Regions from separate parts of the Thermoanaerobacterium sp. RBIITD genome, predicted to be linked through region 1. Evidence: riboswitches for the same ligand, from Rfam matches in the RefSeq annotation. Region 1 holds a riboswitch; each other region holds the start of a gene.

What was found. Region 1 has a riboswitch for fluoride ahead of crcB (fluoride efflux transporter CrcB). Riboswitches for the same ligand answer to the same signal wherever they lie in the genome.
Region 2: another riboswitch for fluoride. It lies ahead of CPG45_RS12265 (MutS-related protein); the one in region 1 lies ahead of crcB (fluoride efflux transporter CrcB).
Region 3: another riboswitch for fluoride. It lies ahead of CPG45_RS12275 (MutS-related protein); the one in region 1 lies ahead of crcB (fluoride efflux transporter CrcB).

What each region holds. Positions count from the first base shown of each region.
Region 1 is NZ_LT906662.1:1,474,233-1,480,023, forward strand. It holds gene CPG45_RS06840 (HD domain-containing phosphohydrolase) at 1-816, shown strand, start outside; gene dnaX (DNA polymerase III subunit gamma/tau) at 877-2,481, shown strand; gene CPG45_RS06850 (YbaB/EbfC family nucleoid-associated protein) at 2,556-2,891, shown strand; gene recR (recombination mediator RecR) at 2,905-3,504, shown strand; fluoride riboswitch at 3,533-3,594, shown strand; gene crcB (fluoride efflux transporter CrcB) at 3,667-4,068, shown strand; gene crcB (fluoride efflux transporter CrcB) at 4,068-4,439, shown strand; gene CPG45_RS06870 (HD domain-containing phosphohydrolase) at 4,485-5,657, shown strand; gene CPG45_RS06875 (DUF2508 family protein) at 5,707-5,791, shown strand, end outside.
Region 2 is NZ_LT906662.1:2,541,563-2,547,353, reverse strand. It holds gene CPG45_RS12265 (MutS-related protein) at 1-1,469, opposite strand, end outside; fluoride riboswitch at 1,645-1,708, opposite strand; gene CPG45_RS12255 (hypothetical protein) at 2,335-2,625, shown strand; gene CPG45_RS12250 (hypothetical protein) at 3,075-3,725, opposite strand; gene CPG45_RS12245 (PspA/IM30 family protein) at 3,742-4,449, opposite strand; gene CPG45_RS12240 (DUF2933 domain-containing protein) at 4,584-4,745, opposite strand; gene CPG45_RS18525 (hypothetical protein) at 4,784-4,999, opposite strand; gene CPG45_RS18520 (prolipoprotein diacylglyceryl transferase family protein) at 5,075-5,260, opposite strand; gene CPG45_RS12230 (YHS domain-containing protein) at 5,350-5,550, opposite strand; gene CPG45_RS12225 (TlpA family protein disulfide reductase) at 5,653-5,791, opposite strand, start outside.
Region 3 is NZ_LT906662.1:2,547,935-2,553,725, forward strand. It holds gene CPG45_RS17655 (MutS-related protein) at 1-873, shown strand, start outside; fluoride riboswitch at 994-1,057, shown strand; gene CPG45_RS12275 (MutS-related protein) at 1,140-2,675, shown strand; gene CPG45_RS12280 (MutS-related protein) at 2,672-4,165, shown strand; gene CPG45_RS12285 (hypothetical protein) at 4,201-4,533, shown strand; gene CPG45_RS12290 (HEAT repeat domain-containing protein) at 4,530-4,925, shown strand; gene CPG45_RS12295 (MFS transporter) at 4,938-5,791, shown strand, end outside.

The DNA.
Region 1 (5,791 bases):
AAATTTCCTTTTGACGAAGCTATAAAACCAAAGCTTAAGGAACTAAATATTCAAAACGTGATATCTGTTCCATTAATTTCAAAAGATGAGACGATGGGTGTTTTAAATATTCTAACAAAATCAAAGCTTGGGAAGAATTTAAGCTTATTGAGGTCAGTCGCTGGTAGTGTTTCAATTGCTATCGAAAATGCAAGACTTTATGATAATTTGAGAAAATGGTATATGAAAACTATTCAAGCGTTGGCATATGCAGTTGAAGCAAAAGACAGATATACAAAAGGACATTCTTTACGGGTTTCAAGATATGCTGTATTAATTGGCGAAAGCATGGGATTATCAAAGGATGAAATTGAAAAGCTAAAAATAGCTGGTATTCTTCATGATATAGGCAAAATAGGCATATCCGATAAAATACTTACGAAACCTGGAAAACTAACTGATTCAGAATATGATATAATTAAGCAGCATCCAAAAATATCAAAAAAGATATTAGAGCCCATTGGTTTATCAAAGGATATAATAGATGGTATCGAAAAGCATCATGAAAGATACGATGGCAAAGGATATCCATTTGGCCTTGATGATGATAAGATACCACTTGTAGCAGCAATTTTATGTGTTGCGGATTCCATCGATGCCATGACATCTGATAGGGCATATAGAAAGGGAATGCCCTTTGAGGATGCAATAAATGAGCTATTAGAGTATAAAGGGACGCAATTTAATCCATATGTTGTTGACAGTGTTATATCAATATACATGAAAGATAAAGGAAAGATTGAAAGAGTAAAAAAGGAAAATGAGCTCATAAATTAGCTTAAAGGATATAGAAATATATCCTTTTTTTTGTTACAATTAAATAAATGAGGTGTTTTTATGTATCAGTCATTATACAGAAGATATAGGCCGCGCAAATTTAGTGAAGTTTTGGGGCAGGATCATATTGTCAGGACTCTGAAAAATCAAATAAAAACGGAAAGAATAGGTCATGCATATCTTTTTTGTGGTACTAGAGGCACAGGTAAAACAAGTATTGCCAAGATTTTTGCAAAAGCCGTAAATTGCCGTAATGCAAAAGATGGAGAGCCATGCAATAATTGCGATATATGTACATCTGCAAATAATAACTCACTAATGGATATTATAGAAATAGATGCTGCATCAAATAATAGTGTTGATGATATAAGAGACTTAAGAGATACTATCATATATGCTCCATCAATATGCAGGTACAAAGTATATATAATTGATGAAGTTCATATGCTATCAAGTAGTGCTTTTAATGCGCTTTTAAAGACTCTTGAAGAACCACCGTCACATGCTATATTTATATTGGCAACAACGGAACCAAACAAGATACCTGCTACGATTCTTTCAAGGTGCCAAAGATTTGACTTTAAGAGGATATCGTCGAAGGTCATAGCACAAAATATAAAGAGGATCTGTAGCGATAGCAAAATAAATGCAGAGGATAAGGCTATATCGACAATTGCACAATATGGAAATGGTTCAATGAGAGATGCTATAAGCATTCTCGAACAGTGTGCATCATATAGCGATGTATTAACATATGATGTTGCATGTGATATCCTTGGCACAGTAAATGATGATACTATATACGACCTTATAAAAAGTATAAATGATAAAGATGCGAAAGAATCAATGAAAAAAATTGACAAATTGATGCTTTATGGTATAGATATAAGCAATTTAATTAAATCAATATTAAACTTCCTAAGAGATGTGCTTATATATAAAACCTGCGGTGAGGAATCTAAAGATATACTTGATGTCGATATAAGCGGTAAAAAGCTTTTGGCGGCTGAATTTGATACTACATTTTTGTCAAATGCCATTGATAAATTAATGGAGCTACAAGGTACAATTAGATACTCTGCATCACCAAGGATACTGCTTGAAATAACCATCTTAAAACTCGTATGTCCTGAAATTTCACCGGATATGTCCAGTATTCTGAATAGGATTGAAAATCTTGAAAATAAATTAAATAATATAAAGAATCTAAATAATGAAATAGCACTTACTAAAGAAAAAAAAGTCAAAAATATAAAAAGCTCTAATGAAGAGAACAGGCTTGAAGATTTAAAAAGAGAGGAAGAAAGGGAAAATAATACAAAAGATGAAGAAACTAAGAAAGAAGATGTCACCAATATAGACATTAATGATATATGGAACAAGGCATTAAGAATGATAAAAAAAGATAGGCCAATGATTTATTCTTTTATGAACTTTGGAAAACCATATTTAAAAGATGATAAATTTATGGTAGAATATCCTGAGGAACAAGAATTATACGTAAATGAACTAAATAGGGTAGAAAATAAAGACTATATTAAAGATGTTATCAAGAAAATATCGGGAAATGAATATATTTTAGATTTTGTCACTGTAAAAAATGATGACGATAAATTACTAGAACAGGTTAAAAATTATTTTGGCGATGTAGAAATTATAGATTAAATATATTCACTACTAAGTCAAAATCAGCATATAAATAAGATAGAGCATTAAATATAAAATAGGAGGTATGCCTAATGGCAAAAGGAGGATTTCCAGGCGGTTTTAACATGAACAACATGATTAAACAGGCCCAGCAGATGCAGGAACAGATGAAAAAGGTACAGGAGGAGCTTGAAAGCAAGACAGTTGAAGAGACCGCAGGAGGCGGAGCTATTAAGGTTGTTGCGAATGGAAGAAAAGAGTTAATAAGCATTAAGATTGATCCTGCTGTTGTTGACAAAGATGATGTAGAAATGTTAGAGGACCTTGTATTGGCAGCAGTAAATCAGGCATTAAGAAGTGCTGAGCAGATGATTGCCCAGGAGATGGGAAAAGTAACGGGTGGCTTAAATATACCAGGTCTATTTTGAGGTGAATTAATTAATGAATTTTTATTCGAGGTCATTATCTAAGTTAATTGATGAATTGTCAAGGCTTCCTGGTATAGGAAGAAAGACGGCCCAGAGACTTGCCTTTTATATAATTGATATGCCGAAAGAAGATGTATCAAACTTGTCAAATGCTATTTTGGAGGCAAAGGAAAATTTGAGATATTGTACAGTCTGTTATAATTTTACCGACGGCGATTTATGCAATGTTTGCAGCGATAAGACAAGAGATCCTTCAACGATTTGCGTTGTATCTGATCCGAGGGATGTCGTTGCGATGGAAAAGACAAGGGAATATCATGGGCTATACCATGTACTGCATGGTGTGATATCACCGATGGATGGAGTTGGTCCTGAAGACATAAAAATCAAAGAACTTCTTGAAAGGATTAAAAATAATGATATAAAAGAAATTATTTTGGCAACAAATCCTGATATAGAAGGCGAAGCAACAGCTATGTATATAGCAAAATTAATTAAGCCCTTCGGCATAAAAGTTACAAGAATTGCACATGGTGTACCTGTTGGCGGTGACCTCGAATATACGGATGTAGTAACATTATCAAGGGCATTGGAAGGCAGAAGGGAAATGTAATCTTTACAAACAATATTGTACATCATAAAATGAAAATGGTGATGGAGCTCACCTATAATTGCTTTGAAAGCTAATGGCTCCTATTAGGTATCATAACCTAATAGGAGCCGTTTTAATTTACTAATTTTGTTATTTTTGATGAAATAATGGAGGGTGATTTTAATGGAGTATATATACATAGGTATTGGTGGATTTTTTGGGGCTATCATGAGGTACTTGGTTTCAAATTATTACCAAAATATTTGTCATACTGTTTTTCCTTTTGAGACATTTTTTATAAATGTATTTGGATCATTTTTACTAAGCTACATATCAAACTTAGCTCTTGAAGAGTACAATGTTGATTCAAATATACGATTGGCTATTACAACAGGATTCATAGGTGCTTTTACGACATTTTCTACTTTTACTAAAGAAACAATAGACTTATTAAGAGGAGGAAAAGTTTTAATTGCACTAACTTATGTTTTCCTTTCGATATTAAGTGGATTTATAATGTCATTTATGGGATTTGAATTCAGCGATAGGACAGTAAAATTTATAAGAGGACGTGAAAATAAATGATATCGAATATCTTGTATGTTGGACTCGGCGGTATTTTTGGTGCTATATTGCGCTATGAAATATCAAGGCATATTAAAGAAAATAGAGATTTTATTGTACCTGTAGAAACATTTTTGATAAATACGATGGGAGCATTTTTGCTTAATATTTTATCAAATCCTAAGGTGTTCTACATAATGAATAATGATATAAGATTATTTTTATTGACTGGCTTTATAGGTGCTTTTACGACGTATTCGACTTTTTCACATGAAACGATAAGTCTTTTGCGGCAAAAACATTATTTACATGCTTTTTTATACAGTGCAATGACAGTTATTATAGGACTTTTAGGGGCATTTTTTGGTTATTATGTTGGAAATATTTTTTAAATAGTGTATTATAATATGTATACATACAAATGAGGGGGGAAGACTTTGATTTTAAATTATTTTAGATTATTATCAGCATTATCACTATCACTTGACATTCTCGAGAGAAGAAATTTTGGTCATGCACGCAAAGTTGCATACATAGCTATACGTTTATCAAAGAATTTGTACCTTAACGAAAATGATGAACATATGATATTCTATTCTGCTTTTCTCCATGATATAGGCAAAAATGACACATATGAAGATTTTACATCGACCGAAACATGGAAGCACTCTCTAAGAGGTAGTGAAATAGTAAAAGACATCCCACACGGGTTAGAGTTTTCAGAATTTATAAAGTATCATCATGAAAATTGGGACGGAAGCGGACATTTTCATCTTAATGGTACTTCTATACCTATTGAATCACAAGTAATATATTTAGCAGATCAATTCGATATAAAATACAATACGGTTTCTAAAGAATCAAATGAATATGATACAAGAAAGTACATAAAAAAATGGTTAGTAAATGAGTCTGGCAAAGCATTTAATCCCTTGATTGTAGACGTTATGTTAGACCTTATAAACCAAGAAAAATTTTGGCTTGATTATGAGTTTTATGATACATTTAGTATCTTAGAACCATATGTTAAAAATGAACTCATAACTATAGATATAAATGGCCTTAATAAAGTTGCACTGGCTTTCTCAAAAATAATAGATAATAAAAGCCATTTCACACACACACATTCAAAAGGTGTTTCTGAGCTTGCATATAAAACAGCAAAAATTTCAGGCTACAACGATTTATTGATTAAAAAAATAAAAATTGCTGGACTTTTGCATGACCTTGGAAAGCTATCTATTCCGAATGACATACTTGATAAACCGGGCAAATTAAACGAAGAAGAGTATATGAAAATGAGATCACATACATATTATACAAAAAAGATATTGAGAGAAATTGGTGGCATTGACGATATTGCAGAATGGGCAGCAAATCATCATGAAAAATTAGATGGATCAGGTTACCCAGAGGGTCTTAAGGATAAAGACCTTGATAGTGTTTCAAAGCTTATGGCGGTATGCGATATGTACCAAGCACTGACAGAGGATAGACCATACAGAAGAGGTATGTCGTCTAAGGACGCAATAGATATCATATATAAGTCTGTAAAATTAAAAAAACTTGATGGTGAAGCACTTGATAAATTAAAAGAAGCAATTATATAAAGTATACTCAGCCGTATTAGTGACAATAATATGGTTGAGGAGGTATTTTATGGGCTCGCTATACAATTTTTTTAAAGAAATTTCTGCTACAAAAGAAAATATTGGTGATGAAAATACTGCTTTAATCAATGAAG
Region 2 (5,791 bases), 1.1 Mb from region 1:
AGTCTGTATTTTTCCACAATTGATAAAGCATATGAAAGCCCATCAGCCGGCTTCCTTATAATTTTATAAGTTCTTTCTGCTGGATTATCTGGTACTACTGTACTAACTACATTTACAGTTTTTCCGCTATAAGAAGACAATCCATCTATAAATGTTACCCAAACACAAAGCAAATCCAATTTAATTATTTTATCCATTATCCTTTTGCTTAAAAAAACTGCATCTTTTAAGGTAGTGGAAGTAAATATTTCATTTATTATAATAATACTATTTGGTGTAGATTTACTAAAAATGTTATGAATTCTAATCAATTCGTCTTCTAATTTACCATGAAGATCATTTATGTTTTCCTCTCTTTCAAAATGTGTAAAAAACTTGTCGAATAAGAAAAGTTGTGCCTCGCTACCGGGGACAGGACAGCCTATACTAGCCAAATAATGTACCTGCCCAAATGTGCGAGCAAAAGTTGTTTTTCCACCTTGATTAGGACCAGATACGACGAAAATTCTTTCATTCCCTTTAAGATAAAAGTCATTTAAGACGACTGGCGATTGATTAGATATAAGTTTATTAGCTAAAGCCAAATCAAAACTTTCATAATCATAAACTTCCTTGCATGTACTGGAAATTTGCGGATAACAAAATTTTAATCCCACTTGTTTAAACATCGATATAAACTCTAAATAGGCCATATAAAATTGTATTTCACGATCAAAAACACTTATTTTTTCATCTATATAATTGATATTTTTTATGCAATAATTATCAAGATTTGTAAATATTTCTGGATATAATTGAACTACAAAATCCAATATATTTGCTTCAACATGGTTCATTTCCGTATATTCGGAAAATTTCATCCGATAGTCTTTCACATCTCCTTCTTTGAATTTTTTAAATGTTTTTTCAACTATATCGCTGTAATTAATTTCTGATTCATATTTACAAACCTTGATGCAGTTGCCATTTATAAGCAAACAATATTTTATAGATGATAATTCGGCTTTAAGCTTTTTTGTCCCAGACAAAAGTGAAGTAAAAGATTCAGATTCAACATACTTCGCTAGATATTCGCGAAATGCAAGAAAACCAGTTGATTTTAAATCTACAAGTGTTAAATCACGTGCTAAGCAAGTTACAGCTTCACAATAAATTTCAACTGCATCCAAAAACCAACTTTCCTTTTGGTATTTATAGTAAAGTTTATCTGCCTGTGCCAGATGTTCACGCATTTCATGAAATTTTTGAGCAAATGATTTTATATACTCAAATAATACTTTATTTTCAAGATCTTCCATTATTTCTTGACGATACCTGATTGCATTGATGTCATTTAATAAAGTATAAAAAAATGGTTTTAGATTATATTCTCCTCTGCCAAATGTTATAGCTTCTATAATCTGATCAAGATGTAAATCCGCAAAAAATTCAGGCTCTTCAAATAATTCTTTTTTTTGACTTGTTTTCAATATTTTTAAATAGTATGCTTTGAAAAGTCATTTAATTATAACACCTCCTTGGGTATTTATAGTATCAAATAAACTGCAACATATTCCGCATTTGTAACATATAGATAAATTCAGCAACATAAAAAATCTCCCCTTTGAAACCAACTCATATAAAAAGGCCGATAGCCATCTACTCTTTCTCGTAGAAGCCATCAGCCGTTATCAGCAATTCATAAGGGAGCTTCATCCCTTTTTTTTTACATTATAATTATAATACTTTTTGTTATAGTTCACAAGAATAATCCTTATTGTATTTCGCATATTAATATTCATATAAAGATGATGTAAAATATGTATGAAAGAGTTGATTAATATGAGGACTACAATAAATATTTCAGAAGAATTAATTAAGGAAACCGAGGCTATGTACAATACCAATGACAGATATATTGATTGCTGAAATATCTATATATACACTTGACAAGCATTTTAAATTAATACCAAATGTAAAATTCTATAAACCTTCTAAATAGAAAGAATATGAATCAAGAGCCATAAAATTACGGCTCTCTTTTATTTCCTAAAAACTTAATGCGGGAATCTTAAAGGCTTTTATAGATGGAAGAATACTTTCAGGATTAACTAAAGTTAGTAAGTATATAGGAACAATTTCAAGAATCTTGAATACAATTGTGGCTATATTCGGATTATTACTTTTAACGAGGAAATACTCTTATATTGTTGATATACTTATTAAGATAATACCATATAAACTACCTCTGGGTATGCAAAATAATAAAAGTTTTTTAATATTTTTATCTTCATAAGATCTTTATAATTACCTTGTATAATAAAAGCATAATAAAAAATTGAGGAGGAATTTATGATGAAGAAGAAAGTTTTAGCTATAATTGCAGGCGTATTATTAATAGGTGCAATAGTATTTACACAAATACCTGCATTAAGAGCAAAAGCAGATACCTCAAATAATGGTTATGGCTATGGCATGATGAGCACAAATCTCAACTATAAAGCAATGTATAATTACATGAAAGGACTCACAGCAAAAGATGTGCAAAATATGATGGGTGGAAAAATAGACGAAAAAGATGCACAAAATATGCTTAATGCCTGCACGAATTCTTTAAAAAATACAACTAATGGGTCACAAAAATAATTTAGGATTTAGGAGCCTTATGGCTCTTTTTTTCTCACAATAAATTAAAGTTTTATCTAAAATTACCTAATGGAAATCCTCCAATAACTTTTCCTTGTATCGGCATAATCTCAAACTTCATGTCTTTCAATTCCTTGTTTTATTAAATTTTCATGCCTTGTTTTGACTTTCTTCCACTGTTTTAATATATGCTTTTAGTCTTCTTTGAATCCAACTATCAAGGGATTACGCTTTGCAACCAGCATATATGTCTTATATGCAGTTTCTGTTCGTCACGCCATGATTTTGCTGCTTACTTCTATCGCAACCTACCTATGTTGAGTACCCGGCCTCACGATGGACACCCTTATCTTTAGCTAACGGTTATGTGCTATCCCCCCATAACGGACTTTCGACGTCAAGGCTGCGCGCATGCCACCCACATAAAAATAGAACTCCTATAAAGAGTTCTATTTTTTTACATTCTTTATATCAAATTTTAAGTCATTTAGCTTTTCTCTTTGTTTTAATGATTTTAGCTCAAGGATTTTGAGATTCAATTCATTTTTAAGTTCATCCATATCAGAAATATCTTTATCAAGATCTTGCTTTCTCTTTTCAAGTGTAGATATCTTACTTTCCATGTCTATTTTTTCTTTAAGATAGTCTTTAGCTGAAGACTCGTCTGCGGAAAGCATTGTTTCTGCCGCTTTTTCAAGATTTGTTGCTTTTCTTTTTAAATCTTCAATCTGTGAAATTAATTCATTTTTTATCTTCAATGATTCTTCTTTAGCCTTATCAATTTGATTTAATTTGTCATAATACTTTTTTAATTCAAAATCAGTCTCACTGTATTCACTATTTGATTTCTTACGGCTATTTATCTCGATTCTCATTAAATCATCAATTGTAAGGTTACCACTTGCAGCATCTTTTCTTAATCTTGAATACAATTCTGTATCAATCTTACCTTCTGCATATAATCTATCTATTACTGTGATCATTTCATCATATCTGTCATATTCATAATGCCTTTCATGATGGTAACCACCACTTCCACAGCCTCCATAAATATCATAAAAATCAAAGATCTTGAAGAAACCTCTTCCGCCACATCCCATAAAAATCACTCCTTATTTATTTGATTTTTTCCATAATTCGTTTTTTTAGTTCTTCAAGTTCTTCATTGACTTTTTTCTCCTTTTCAATATTTTTTAATTCCTTCTCAACATTATCTCCATCATCTAAAATATTATCGAGCATACCTTCATCAACCATATAATCTATAGCCTGTGATTTAGCATATTTTTCTTTAATTTTTCCTTCCGCATTTTTTATCCTCTCCCCTATATTTGTTGAATCACCTGCAATTCCTGTCAATGTTTCCTTAATCATGACCTGGGCATCCGCTACTTTTTTCATTGTAATAAGTTCTTCTTTTTTGCTTTGTAATTTCACTACATTTTCTTCCATCTGCTCTTTGCTTTTTTCTATATTTTTAAGCTGTTCTTCGATGCTTTTTATCTGTATTTCAAGATTTGTCTTTTTTTCTAATAGATCATTTTTATTTTGTATCAATGTTTTCGCCAAATCCTCTCTACCATTTTCTAATGCTAATTCCACATTTTTGTCATATTCTGATACCTTAATATTGATTTCATTTAATTCGTTCTCTAATCTTTTCTTTACCGTTGCTACTTCTACCATGGAACTTTTTATTTTTGATAAGTTTTCTCTCATCTCCACTAATGAATAATTTAGAGTATCTTCTGGGTCCTCCATTTTTTCTACTATATAATTTGCCTTTGCTTTAAAGATTGTAGATATGCGTTTTATTATACTCATATAAATCTCTCCTTTTTAAATTTTATATTTTAATAATATATCAAAACTATGAAGATCTAATGAAATACCTCTTAAAAAACTATTAAATGTTACATACCACTTCTCCAAATGAAAAGAGAAGACCAATATTTAGCCTATATTATATTCTCTTTATCTTCGGGTTTTTCGATTTGCTCATTATTAATTTCTTGATCATGATTTTGATTATGATCATGCATTCCCTTCATTATAAAAAGATGCATTAATGGACATAATAGTAGAAATAAAAATGGTAAAATGTATGATAAAAACTTCATCTATGATTCTCCTTTCATAAATTAAAATTTAAATTTAATTAATGTATATAGTAAAAGAAAGCTGTCGACATTACCATTAGCATTACTATAACTATAATGTCTGTATAACCTTTTTTAGTTTGTACTGGCATTTCATCTTTTTCAACAGTGTTATATTTTTTAATATAATGTGTTGAAATCAGAGCTGCTACTATAAATACTGCACTTGCAAGATGCGCTATATTAAATGGTGGTAAAATCATTGGATTTGCCATGAAGAATTCCACAATTGCCCTATTTATATTGAAGAAGATTATATATATGATAAATAATTGCCCATTGTATTTTATCTAACCCCTTCTTCTCCATAGCACGAGAAACATGATATAGTCAAGTAAAAATTCATAAACTTGTGCAGGGTGCAATAATTGTCCATCTACTCTTACACCACATGGCCATGGACGTGCCATCGCATAACCGAATACATCGCAACCTATTCCTCCTATTGCTTGTCTTATAGTAAGCCCATGTGCCACTGCGTCGGATATTCAAGAAAATAAGTCCACATAAATGAATAGGATTTGATTTATCAAACCCTACTCATTGCTATCACTCCAAAAACAAATTAACAGCAACCATGATTACCATGGCGATGATGTACTTGATGCAGATGTTCTTTTTGGTCATTAACATATTTCTCTGGATCTTTCTCAAATTCTACTTTGCAGCTATTCGAACAGAAGAAATACTCCTTCCCGTTATATGTTGTTTTAGCTGCGGCATCTTCTTCTCTTAAATCCATTCGACATACAGGATCTTTTGCCATTTTTCGCGCCTCCTTTGGTACTTTATACCCCTATTAGGTATCCTTTCATTATAATAACATCTAATCTATTAAAAGTCAATCGGAATATATGAAATTCTGTAATTATTGAGAAATCGTCTGATAGTATTCCTCTATCTCATCATACGTCATTGCACCATTGCTTATAGATCTTATTATTCCCTTTTCATCAATGAAAAATGACATAGGTATAAATTGAACTTTATAGTTTATAGCAGTTTTG
Region 3 (5,791 bases), 1.1 Mb from region 1:
AAGGGCAATAAGGGAATTCATTATATTCTTCGTAAGTCAAAGGAGATTAAACAAGGCTTAATTGAGAGGATTTTTTCAAAAAAGCCACCCGCATTTACTTTTTACATCAGTGATCGGGATGAAAGCGGCATGAAAGCATTGTCAGAATTAAAAGATAAAGGGATAAATCTTGTAGCAAATGCGTTAGCACAATCTGCTGATCATATTAACGGCTTTTTTAATATGTTAAGGGCAGAATTGGCCTTTTATATTGGTTGTATCAAATTATATGAACAACTCATTCAAAAAGGAGAACCAGTATGCTTTCCAGTACCTGTATCTCCTGATGAACGCAAGCTTTCTTTTAAGGGCTTATATGATGTTTGCTTAGCAATAACTATGAAGCAGAAAATTGTAGCAAATGATTTGAATGCTAATGATAAGGATCTTTTTATTATAACTGGTGCTAATCAAGGCGGAAAAACCACTTTTTTAAGAAGTATTGGCTTAGCACAATTGATGATGCAATGTGGCATGTTTGTGCCAGCTGAAACATTCTGTTCAAATATCTGCAATGGTCTTTTTACTCATTATAAACGGGAAGAAGATATTACAATGAAAAGCGGGAAACTTGATGAAGAACTTAGGAGAATGAGCGATATTGTAGATAATATAACATCAAATTCTACGATACTCTTTAATGAATCATTTGCGGCGACAAATGAAAGGGAGGGTTCGGAGATTTTTAGGCAAATAATAAGTGTATTATTAGAAAAACGAATAAAAATCATCTTTGTTACGCATTTATATGAACTCTCACATAGCTTATATGATAAAAAAATGGATAATGCAATTTTTTTAAGAGCAGAAAGGCAGAACACAATTTCGTATTGACATTAGCAACTAATTGATTTAGTATAATATACAACATTGTATCAAGATTAATAAAAGGTTATTAGCTTGCATAAAAATGCTCTTCCATATTAATGGATAAAATGATATAATATATTTGACAATAAAAAAGAGGATGAAGCTCCCTCATTTAAACTGCTGAAAAGCTGATGGCTTCTACTAGTAGAGTAGATAGCTGTCGGCTTTTTAATTTTTAGATGAAATATCCTTTTAAGTATCGTTCTAATTATTTTAGGAGGTGCGATGAAATGACGTTTCAAAGTATCCTGTTTTTAAATACCAATGATTTGTTAAATAAAGAGGTACCTAGTGAACCAGATTTTTTTCAGGATTTGAATATTGATCAAATAGTAGATGCTATAACATTTGGCAGGAGCGAATATAACCTCAAACCATTTTTCTACAAAACGCCTAATGACATTGATACTATAAAATATCGTCAGGAAATAATGAGGGATCTTGAAGATAATAAACTTTTTGAGTGCATAAAATCTTTTTCTGAGAAATTTCAACATATGCGTGAAAATCTGATGCAGGCAGATAAACTTTACTACAAGTATCAAAAAGAAAGATGGTTTTTAGATGCAGTTGATATTTATTGTGATGCTGTAGCTTCTCTAGCTAACGATTTAACGCTTATGGATTTAAAGTCTACTGGTTTTATTGCATTTCGAGAATATATCTTGAAATATGTTAAAAGCGATTCTTTTGTATCTTTGAATGAAGCAACAAAAAAGCTTAAAGACGATTTGTCATCTATAAAGTACAGTATACTTATAAGGGGAAACGGCATAAAAGTAAGCAAATACGAATCAGAGATAAATTACAGCGACATTGTGGAAGAAACTTTTAAGAAGTTTAAAGAAGGAGAAGCGAAAGATTACAGAAAGAAGTTTTCAGAGTATGCAGATATGAACCATGTGGAGGCAAACATTTTAGATTTGGTAGCTCAATTATACAAAGAAATATTTGCAGAGCTTGATGATTACTGCCTTAAAAATAGCGATTACATTGATGATAAGATAGGCGCATTTGAACGAGAGGTACAGTTTTATATGTCGTATTTGGAGTTTATTTCAAGGTTCAAAGAGATAGGATTGGATTTCTGCTATCCACTTGTTGTCAGCGAATCTAAAGAAGTTTTTGATTATGGATGTTTTGACTTGGCTTTGGCCAATAAACTTATTGCCAATAAATCGACAGTTGTCACAAACGATTTTTACCTAAGTGGCAAAGAGAGAATTTTCGTTGTATCTGGACCTAATCAAGGTGGGAAAACGACATTTGCTAGGACATTTGGGCAAGTTCATTATTTAGCAAGTATTGGGTGCCCTGTTCCAGGTTATAAAGCGCAGCTATTTTTATATGACAATATTTTTACACACTTTGAAAGAGAGGAAGACGTAAATGACCTTCATAGCAAATTAGAAGATGAATTGATTAGAATTTACGATATCCTTTTAAAAGCTACATCAAATAGCATTGTTATATTGAATGAAATATTTACTTCTACTACATTAGAAGATGCGATCTTTCTCAGCAAAAAAATAATGGATAAGATAATAAAATTAGATTTGCTTTGTGTTTGGGTTACATTTATAGATGAATTATCCACTTATAGCGAAAAGACTGTAAGCGTAGTTAGTACAGTGGTACCAGACAATCCTGTACTTAGAACTTATAAGGTTGTAAGAAAACCGGCTGATGGATTATCTTATGCTATTACAATTGCGGAAAAATACAGACTTACGTACGACTATATAAAGGAGCGTGTAAAGCAATGAAGACATTTCTATTATACAAAAATCGCGATTTTGATATGAAGCAGGAATTGCCTTGGAATGAACAGATGCTGATACAGGATTTAGGTTTGAATGTGGTTTTTGATGCTATGGCACAAGGTGATGAGTTTTTGTACGATGTAGCTTATAGAGTCATTCTAACAAGTCTAAATGATATTGATGAAATCCTTTATCGTCAAGATATTCTCAGAGATTGTCTTAAGAATCCTTATGTCGTCAGAACCATTTATGGCATTGCAGTTGAAACAATAGAAAATGAAAAGAAAAATTTTTGGAGCATTTTTAGTAGCTACCCGTCATCAATTTTGCATAGCTCCATTGAACTAATGCACATGTATATTGATATGCTTAAAAAATTAAGAAACGTTGCGGAAGAAAATATTCATAATTTTGATTCTGATGGTTTTAAGTCGCTATTTTCAATGCTTCAAAAAGAATTGGATGATGGATATATTGAAACTGTGAAAAATCATTTGAAAGAGCTGAAATTTGATAATGGCGTACTAATAAGTGCAGAACTGGGAAAGGGAAATAAAGGAATTCACTATATTCTTCGTAAGTCAAAGGAGACTAAACAAGGCTTAATTGAGAGGATTTTTTCAAAAAAGACACCCGCATTTACTTTTTACATCAGTGATCGAGACGAAAGCGGTATGAAAGCATTATCAGAATTAAAAGATAGAGGCATAAACCTTGTAGCGAATGCTTTAGCGCAGTCTGCAGATCACATTAACGGCTTTTTTAAGATGCTTAGGACGGAATTAGCATTTTATATCGGTTGCATTAATTTATATGAGCAACTTACGAAGATAGGTGAGACTATATGTTTTCCCGTGCCTTTATCTGCGGATGAACGGAAACACTCTTTTGTTGGTCTATATGATATTAGTCTGTCTCTGACAATGAAACAGAAAGTAGTGGCAAATGATTTGAATGCGGACAAAAAAGACCTTTTTGTCATAACAGGAGCTAACCAAGGGGGAAAAACGACATTTTTAAGAAGCATTGGGCTGGCGCAGTTAATGATGCAGTGCGGGATGTTTGTGGCGGCAGAGAAATTTTCATCAAATATATGTATTGGCTTATTTACACACTTTAAAAGAGAAGAAGATGAAGAAATGAACAGCGGTAAATTAGACGAAGAATTAAGCAGGATGAGTGATATTGTTGATAATATAAAGCAAGACTCAATGATACTTTTTAATGAATCATTTGCAGCTACAAATGAAAGAGAGGGCTCAGAGATTTCAAGACAGATAATAAGCGCATTGCTGGAAGTCCGAGTAAAAATATTTTTTGTAACTCATCTTTATGAATTATCTCGCAGCTTGTATGATAAAAAAATGGACAATGCGATTTTTTTAAGAGCCGAAAGAAAGCCTAATGGTGAAAGATCTTTTAAATTAGTTGAGGGTGAACCGCTTAAGACAAGCTATGGCGAAGATTTATACAAGAGAATATTCAGAGAATAATAGTATTGTTTTTAGAATAGGAAGGTGTGGCCGTGATGAAAAAAGTATCATTTGAAATAAGTGACGAACAAATCGAAGAAATAAAAGAATTAAAAGAGGATTTGGAAAGGGACGGTTTCAGCAGTGATGACTGCTATAGAGCTATTTTTGAGATGGGAATAAAGGCATATTGGATGGAGCGGAAAAATCCTGATGATAAAGATATAAGAAAGCAGCTTATAATGTTGGCATCAAAGTATTCTGCGATGAGATTTAAATATTTCCAGCTAGTAAGAGATAATCAAACACTGGATATAAAATTGAAAGGGTATGAAGCAGAAAACAATTATTTAAGAGGTCTTTCTGGCATAAGGACTGATGAAGAATGAGGTATATATGTCCTAACTGCTTTAAAATAGCAGACATTGGCGATGAAAAGTGTCAAAAATGCGGGTATGATTTTAAAAATATTGTGAATGATGATTATAGTCGAAAACTTATAACGGCTTTAAATCATCCTGATTATAATGTTCAGTATATGGCAGCGAAAATTATTGGGGAACTTAAGATTAAAGAAGCAAAAAGTGCTTTAATAGAATTTCTTAAGAAGGATAAAAAAAATAGGGATCCATATATTGAACAAGCCATTGTAGCGGCATTAGGCGAAATAGGCGATAAAACTGCATACGACTATATTTACAACAATATAGATAATTTTTCAATTTTAACAAAGAACATCGCTTTAATTGCTTTAGAAAATATTAAATCAAGATTTAATTAAGGAGGTAATAAAATGGACAACAAAGAAAGACCAAATAAGAATACAGTCAATAATATTAAAACATTGGGATGGGTTGCCTTTTTTGGCGGCTTGAGTCAAGACATGATACAGCCTATTTTGCCAACATTTTATACTCAGATATTGGGTTTAAGTAAAGAAACCGTAGGGTTAATTGAGGGAAGTGTAACAACAATTGTCAGTATTATGAGGATAGTTTCTGGCATAATATCTGACAAACTTGGAAAGAGAAAATCAATCGTCTTTATAGGATATCTATTTTCTGCAATAGGAAGAATTTTTCTATCATTGACTAATGGTGCGGCAATGACGTTTGGATTGCGCTTTACTGATGGCATTGGTAAAGGTTTAAAGGATGCGCCAAGAGATGCACTTGTTGCAAAGTCATCTGAAATGAAAAATATGGGCTATTCATTTGGATTTCAAAGAATGCTTGATACGTTAGGCTCATTTATAGGACCACTTATCACAACAGGGTTAATGGTTTTGCTAGCTAAATATATAGATGAAACGAAATACAGGATAATATTTTTAGTTGCAGGGCTTGTTGGCTTTATCACAATATTGCTTATTGGATTATTTATAGTTGAAAGAAAAGGGGAGAATATCAGTACACCATTTAAATTTGATTTTACTATATTCAAAGGAAAATTTTTGTTGTTTTTTATAGTTATGCTCATATTTACACTTGGAAATAGCAGTGATGCATTTTTAATATTAAGAGCTCGTAGTGTAGGTGTAAGCTCAGCCATGATACCTATTATTATTGCTATGTTTAATCTTTTTTATGCTTTATTGTCTATACCGAGCGGAATGCTGTCTGACAAGATTGGGAGAGTTAATGTAAT